2 regions of the Pantoea sp. Lij88 genome follow, and region 1 is predicted to be linked to the other one. Evidence: predicted binding sites of a transcription regulator. Region 1 holds the regulator's gene; the other holds the start of a gene.

Region 1 (3,878 bases):
CCCTTCGCAGAAGGCGACGCAGAAGCCACGACATCCGCATAAGGGATGCCGCAATGAAAAAGGCCGACATGCTGTCGGCCTTTTTTTATTCTGCTTCTTTAAACTTTTCTGCAGTCTCTTTGATCAGCGTCTGCAGTTCACCACGTTGTAACATCTCAACGATGATGTCGCAGCCACCGACCAGTTCACCATCGACCCACAGCTGCGGGAAGGTTGGCCAGTTAGCGAACTTCGGCATCTCGGCACGAATGTCCGGGTTCTGCAGAATATCCACGTAAGCAAAACGCTCACCACAGGCTGACAGCGCCTGTACCGCCTGTGCAGAGAAACCGCAGCTAGGCAGTTTCGGGGAACCTTTCATGTACAGCAGGATCGGGTTTTCTGCGATCTGGCGCTGAATTTTTTCTACAGTACTCATAATTGCCTTCCTTAATTCGTCACTTCGTGTTTGTTTATTGTAGCGACTTCGCAGCGTGACTGAAAATGAGATTTTGACCGCTGCCCGATTAAATCGCCATCATTGTTAAGTCCTGCTTCGGGACGCCTGATTTCCTGTTTATTAACAGCTGGTAACAGTTTAATAATTCGTAATAATTTCGTTGATATAAGACGCTGAAAATGTTCATTTTCAGCGCGATTGCGTGGGTTGCAAAGATTAATATTAAAAGGCATTACAGTTTTTAAACGAACTGGACTAGAATGGCCTGGGCGCTGATCCTGGATCAGATTAATCTCAACTTTGTCGCGGTGCGTAGTGGCCCTGACAACTTAACTAATCAACGGACTATGCGTTTAATCATTACGCTTTTCATGCTGGCCTTTGCGCAACTGTTTTTCAACGTCGCTGCTGCTTCCCCGCACGCGCCGGTGAACGTCAGTTCGCATAAAGCAGAAAAAAAGAGTGCGCGCGACGATGAGCGCCGCAAGCGTCGCCAGGTAAAAACGGTGACCAAAAAAACTCGCCTCAGCCCTGTTCAAAAACTCAAAACTAAAAAACAGAAAAAAGTCGAACTCACTGCTAAACAGACGCCTGCTAAGAAGACCTCGCTCAAAACCGCCCGTATCAGCAAAACAAAAGAAAAAAATAAAGAGAAGAAACGCTATGGTCATCAGCGCCAGCTGAAAACGGCTGAGGTTATCGCCAGCGAGCCAGGCACCATTAAGATGAGTAAATCCCACCGTCAGCGCTATCAGAAGGCCCGTGAAACCGCGATGACCAAGCTGATGGGCCAGTTGGGTAAACCGTATCAGTGGGGCGGCACCTCACCTCACACCGGTTTTGATTGCAGTGGTCTGGTCTGGTACGCCTATAAAGATCTGGTGAAGTTTAAGATCCCACGTACCGCTAACGAGATGTATCACCTGCGTGACGCGGCACCCATCAAGCGTGAGTCACTGGAGAAAGGCGATCTGGTCTTCTTCCGTATTAATGGTCGCGGTACTGCGGACCACGTCGGCGTATACCTTGGCGATGGCAAGTTTATTCAGTCGCCACGTACCGGAAAAGATATTCAGATCAGCGCATTAGGGGAAGATTACTGGCAGCGCCACTACATTGGTGCCCGTCGGGTGATGACGCCGAAAACCATACGCTGAGCAGCAGAACAGTCAGAAAAAGCCGGGATAATCCCGGCTTTTTTGTTAGTGCAGAATGGCGGTAAAACTAAAGGCCACAATCATCAGCAGACAGCCCGCAGTGGTCATTAACGCCAGTTTAAGATCGGTACTCATTACATGCTCCTTAGTCACACAATTTGTAGGGTTATGGCATTTTCCCACACGACCCGGTAAAAATCTCGTTTTATCCGTCCAGCCTTGTTAGAATCCCGCCTTTGTTGCGCAACGCGCGCAACTCTGATTCCGTTTGCGCATCTTTTAAGGCGTTTATTCTCCGCCAGCGGCCTGTTTACCGACCAGAAAAGCTGCATTTTTGCGGAAAAATCCCTGAGCAGACGCAAACGTTTAACACTACGCTTATCAAAGATTTAGATAAGCACTGGAGTCCGATTTTCATGGCAACAATCAAAGATGTGGCGAAACGCGCCGGCGTCTCAACGACCACCGTTTCGCACGTCATCAATAAAACCCGCTTTGTCGCTGAAGAGACGCGCAACGCGGTCTGGCAGGCGATCAAGGAACTGCACTACTCGCCGAGCGCCGTGGCGCGCAGCCTGAAAGTGAACCACACCAAAACGCTGGGCCTGCTTGCCACCTCCAGCGAAGCACCCTATTTCGCTGAAATTATTGAAGCGGTTGAAAATCACTGTTTTGACAAAGGCTATACGCTGATTCTGGGTAATGCGCACAACGATCTGCAAAAGCAGCGTGCCTACCTCAGCATGATGGCGCAGAAGCGCGTCGATGGTCTGCTGGTGATGTGCTCTGAATATCCGGACGACCTGTTGCAGATGCTGGAAGAGAACCGCAATATCCCGATGGTGGTGATGGACTGGGGCGAGTCGCGCGCCGACTTCACCGACACGGTGCTGGATAATGCCTTCCAGGGCGGCTATCTGGCGGGACGCTATCTGATTGAACGTGGACACCGTGATATTGGTGCTATCCCCGGCCAGATGGAGCGCAATACCGGTGGCGGACGCCATGCCGGTTTCCTGAAAGCGCTGGAAGAAGCGGGTATCCAGCCGCGTGCCGAGTGGATTGTGCAGGGTGACTTTGAGCCGGAATCGGGCTATCAGGCGATGCAGCAGATCCTGTCGCAGAAACAGCGCCCGACGGCGGTGTTCTGCGGCGGTGACATCATGGCGATGGGCGCGATTTGCGCCGCTGACGAGATGGGGTTACGCGTCCCGCAGGATATTTCGGTGATCGGTTATGACAATGTGCGCAACGCCCGCTATTTCGCACCCGCCCTGACGACCGTACATCAGCCTAAAGCTCAGCTGGGGGAAAAAGCGCTGGATATGCTGCTGGACCGCATCACCAGTAAGCGTGAAATTTCACAAACGATCGAAGTCCATCCCACGCTGATTGAACGTCGTTCTGTGGCTGATGGTCCGTTCCGCGACTATCGCCGTTAATCCTCGCTTAACCACTCCTGATTAAGCGTTTGCGCATCACCCAGATAGCTGAGTAACCAGCCTGTCGCCGGTGATGCGCGATCCTCGGCCCAGCTGACGCAGCAGGGGCTATCCGGGAACGCCACCGGCAGTGTCAGTTCAACCAGATCGCCGCTGTCGAGCAGCGGTCTGGCAAGATGACCCGGTACCATCGCCACACACAATCCCGCCTGCACGCACTCCAGACCGGTCTGCCATTCCGGCACCACCAGCCTGCGCTGGTTATCCAGCGTCCACGTCATACGGCGCGGCAGCGCTCGCGAGGTATCTTCCAGCACCAGTGATGGCCAGCTTCGCAGCGTGTCATCATCGATCTGGCTCGCCTGCGTCAGTGGATGATCGGGCGCGACCACGCAGCGCCAGTTGAGGGTGCCCATATCCCGAAACGCAAAACGCCCGCCCACCGGAATCGCCTGGGTGGCCCCAATCGCCACTTCCACCCGGCCATCGGCCAGCGCATCCCAGACGCCATTAAATACCTCATAGCTGATGATCAGTTCCATATCGGGGAAGTGACGATAGAAATCTTTGACCAGTTGCCGGGTGCGCTGAGGTTTGGCGATACGGTCAACGGCAATACTGAGCTGCCCGCGCCAGCCGTTGGCCAGTTGCTGACACTGACGCCGGGTGGCAAGCATTTTTTTGATGACGCTTCGGCCTTCCCGGACAAAATGCTCACCCGCCGGCGTCAGCACCACTTCACGATGTTGACGCTCAAACAGCGGCACCGCCAGCCAGTTTTCCAGCTGGCGCACGGTGTAGCTGATGGCAGAAGGCACCCGATGTAGCTCCTGCGCGGCA
Region 2 (3,878 bases), 1.4 Mb from region 1:
CTCCGGATCAAAGTCGACATGCAGACCAAATGTTGGCCAGGCCAGCATCGCACCCACGGCGATCTGAACCAGCGGCAACGGGATCTGAAAAGGGAGAATGCGGGCCGCGACGCCAGAGAGCGACACGACCAGCGTCATGATGAGAATAGTAAAAAAGATTTCCATGCTTTCCTTAGGCGTCGTTTCTTTCAGTCATTGGTTAAGCGCTAAAGTGTAAAACAAACGGCGGGGAAGATTGTCAGCTACGCGTGCGCCGGGCGGGAAAAAAGTGAAAAATCCCGGACGCACAGTCGCACGCCCGGTTATACAGTCAGATCGCCCAGCCACCGGCGTAAAACGCCACCAGCGCAACGGCAATAATCACGGTGCCGACGTTGAGCTTCCGCCATTCACCGGCGAAGAGACGCCCCACCACCAGGCTGGCGAAACCGATCATGATACCGGTCACGATGTTGCAGGTGAGCACGATGATCACCGCCGTTAACAGGCCCGACATCGCATCGACAAAATCACCGAAGTCGACTTTCGCCACGTTACTGAGCATCAGCAGACCGACATACATCAAGGCAGGCGCAGTCGCGTAAGCGGGCACCAGATAAGCCAGTGGCGACATAAACAGAATGGCGAGGAACAGCAGGCCGACCACAATCGCGGTCAGACCGGTTTTGCCGCCCGCCGCCGTTCCTGCTGCCGACTCGATATAGACCGCCGCCGGTGACGCGCCCACCAGACCGGCAAAAAGGCTGCTGACCGAGTCGCTGGTCAGCGCACGGCCACCATTAATAATCTGGCCCTGTTTATCCAGCAGATTTGCCTGACCCGCGACCGCGCGAATGGTGCCGGTGGCATCAAAGACCGCCGTCATCACCAGCGCCAGCACGCTGGGCAGCACCGCAGGTTTCATTGCCCCCATGATGTCGAGGCTGAACAGCAGCGACTGACCGCTGGCGTCACGCAGGCTCGGCAGCGCAAACAGCCCCTGATAGCTTACCGCCGGGTCAAAGATCAGGCCCAGCAGCGAAATGGCGATAATCGTCAGCAGGATGCCGCCCGGCACCCGGCGCTTCTCCAGTCCGATAATCGCAGCCAGTCCCAGCAGCGTCATCATCACCGGGAACGTGGTGAAGTGACCCAGCGCCACCGGCAGGCCCGGCGCCGGGTTTTTCACCACCAGCCCCACCCCGTCAGCGGCAATCAGCAGCAGAAACAGGCCAATCCCGACGCCGGTGCCGTGCGCCACGCCCATCGGCAGGTTACGCAAAATCCAGGCACGGATGCCGGTCACGGAGATCAGGGTAAACAGCAGGCCCATCAGGAACACCGCGCCCAGCGCGACCGGCACGCTGATGTGCTGCCCCAGCACCAGGCTGAAAGCGGTAAAGGCGGTTAAGGAGATGGCGCAGCCAATGGCCATCGGCAGATTGGCCCACAGCCCCATAAGGATGGAACCGAAGCTGGCGACCAGACAGGTGGCGACAAACACGGCGGAGGGGGAGAAACCGGCTTTGCCCAGCATTCCCGGCACCACGATGACGGAGTAGACCATCGCCAGGAAGGTGGTGAGTCCGGCCAGAATTTCCTGACGCACGCTGCTGCCGCGCGCCGGGATCGAGAACCAGGCGTCCAGTTTTCCACTGGCCGGGCGTGATTCAGTTGACATAGTTGAGCCTCAAAATTTTTGTTGTGTGGATCGCTCTGCGACCATCGCTGTCCCTGGAATAAGCGGGTAGACGGCGTCACTGTCGGGATAAACCCGCCAGGCAAACGTTTACCTTGCCGCAGATAGTTGGCCGTCAAAATCGGCCAGATAAAAAGGCAGGGGATTATCCGGCGTTTAGCGGCACATTTTCAACTGCCAGAAGGAGATTCTTCAGCATAAAGATCAGGATTAAGCCACAGGCAGGCGCGCGTCATCCGTCAGACTGGAACGCTGAGACCCTGAAGTTAAAGCGATTTTAGTGAGATGGGCACCGGCGCAGCCGTGATGAGTCAGGCCACGCCGGTCGGGAGAGGATTAACCTGGGAGTGAAAGCTCGCCGCCCTGCGCAATCGCACGTTGCCAGGCGGCACGCTGCTGCACAGTCTGCAGCCATTTCTCCGTAGCAGGCATCTGATCGAGTCCGGCACGTCGCGCCAGCGCCAGCAGCGGAAAGCTCATCTGGATATCCGCAATCGAGAAACGCTGACCGGCAAACCAGGGGTTAGCCGCCAGATGCTGTTCGATCATCTGCATGTGGGGCTTAAGCTGTTTATCCAGGAACGCCTTCTGCACCCCTTTACCGAAGGCCGCGCCGACCGGACGCATCAGCCACGGCACCGGCGCTTTGCCCATCTGTCCGAAAATCAGCTTCATCACCAGCAGCGGCATCAGCGACCCTTCGGCATAATGCAGCCAGTAGCGGCACTGTAGCCGTGACGCCTCATCGCTGACTTTCAGCCGGAACTCGTGATCATATTTCTCTTCGAGGTATTCGAGAATGGCCCCTGATTCTGCCACCACCTGGTTCCCGTCGGTAATGACCGGCGATTTCCCCAGCGGATGCACTTTTTTCAGCGCCTCCGGAGCCAGCATGGTCGGTTCGCGTTGATAGCGTTTTATCTGGTACGGCACTTCCAGCTCTTCCAGCAGCCACAGCACCCGATGCGAGCGCGATTTCTCAAGATGGTGAACGGTGATCATCATGATTCCCTGTGTTTTAACCTTCCCCAAGTATAGACGTCACTCCACATCCGGATGTTTATCATCCTGTTCCGGGTCGAGCAGCACCGCACCCGAGCCCTGCTGTCCCAGCCGGTCGCCGGGATTGCGCAGCGGGCAGTCGCGCATCGACAGGCAGCCGCAACCGATGCAGCCATCCAGGTCATTACGCAGGCGGGTCAGGGTTTCAATGCGCTTATCCAGCTCTTCGCGCCAGTGCTGAGTCAGCGCATCCCACTCGAGTGTCGACATACGCTTGTTCGCCGGAATGTGATCCAGACTGTCGCTGACCGTCGCCAGCGGAATGCCGATGCGCTGTGCAATCTTGATAATCGCGACGCGTCGCAGCACATCACGGCTGTATCGCCGCTGATTGCCGCTGTTACGCGTGCTGGAGATGAGCCCTTTGGTCTCATAGAAATGCAGCGCCGAGACCGCCACACCGCTGCGGCGCGCCACTTCACCCGGTGTTAAAACCGGTTTGGGATAGTTGCGTTCTTTTTTCATCAGGCTCTTTACCTCAAGTTAACTTGAGGAATTATACTCGCTCTCCATCGAAACCCCTAAACTCCCATTACCGCTTATTAAGCACCAGAAGGATGAGGCCATGATGCAAGAAGAGATCATTCATTCCCTGACGCACTGGATTGACCAGAACCTGGATAAAAGCCTGTCTATTGATGAAGTTGCAGCGAAATCGGGCTATTCGAAGTGGCATCTGCAGCGTATGTTCCGTTCCGTAACGAAACAGACGCTGGGTGGCTATATTCGTGAGCGCCGCCTGACGCTGGCAGCAGAAGCCCTGTCGCAGACACAGCGGCCGGTGTTTGATATTGCGATGCAGTATGGCTATGACTCGCAGCAGACCTTCTCACGGGTGTTTCGTCGTCAGTTTGCCCAGACGCCGACCGCGTACCGCCACACTATGCGCCGCCAGGCGATTCAGCGCCCTCGCCTGCTGAGTTTTGGCTGTAACGATCCGATTAACAGCTTTACCCAGCGCACCACCGGCGAGTGCTGCCCGGTTCGTTAATTCTCTGTTGCGCCCTCACCGGGCGCATCTGACTGATTTCCCCGCCGTTCTTCTGCTGCTGTTAACGCTTCCTTAGTCCCCCTGCCAGACCCGTGTAAATTTTGTTCAAAATTTAAAATCGAGTGATATAATGTGACCCAAGTCACA

The links. The regulator PurR, encoded in region 1, represses purine synthesis genes. The targets are predictions, from matches to a motif close to CANGCAAACGTTTGCNTG.
Region 2: the regulator PurR is predicted to act here: its motif matches at 1,758-1,775, upstream of PU624_RS21085 (NCS2 family permease).

The regions. Positions count from the first base shown of each region.
Region 1 covers NZ_CP118269.1:2,242,711-2,246,588, forward strand. Annotated here, with positions in the region: gene rnt (ribonuclease T) at 1-42, shown strand, start outside; gene PU624_RS14260 (Grx4 family monothiol glutaredoxin) at 86-421, opposite strand; gene PU624_RS14265 (C40 family peptidase) at 787-1,596, shown strand; gene cydH (cytochrome bd-I oxidase subunit CydH) at 1,642-1,731, opposite strand; gene purR (HTH-type transcriptional repressor PurR) at 2,013-3,038, shown strand; gene punR (DNA-binding transcriptional activator PunR) at 3,035-3,878, opposite strand, start outside.
Region 2 covers NZ_CP118269.1:3,681,715-3,685,592, forward strand. Annotated here, with positions in the region: gene PU624_RS21080 (Na+/H+ antiporter) at 1-165, opposite strand, end outside; gene PU624_RS21085 (NCS2 family permease) at 311-1,660, opposite strand; gene PU624_RS21090 (glutathione S-transferase family protein) at 2,015-2,680, opposite strand; gene soxR (redox-sensitive transcriptional activator SoxR) at 2,720-3,205, opposite strand; gene soxS (superoxide response transcriptional regulator SoxS) at 3,306-3,731, shown strand.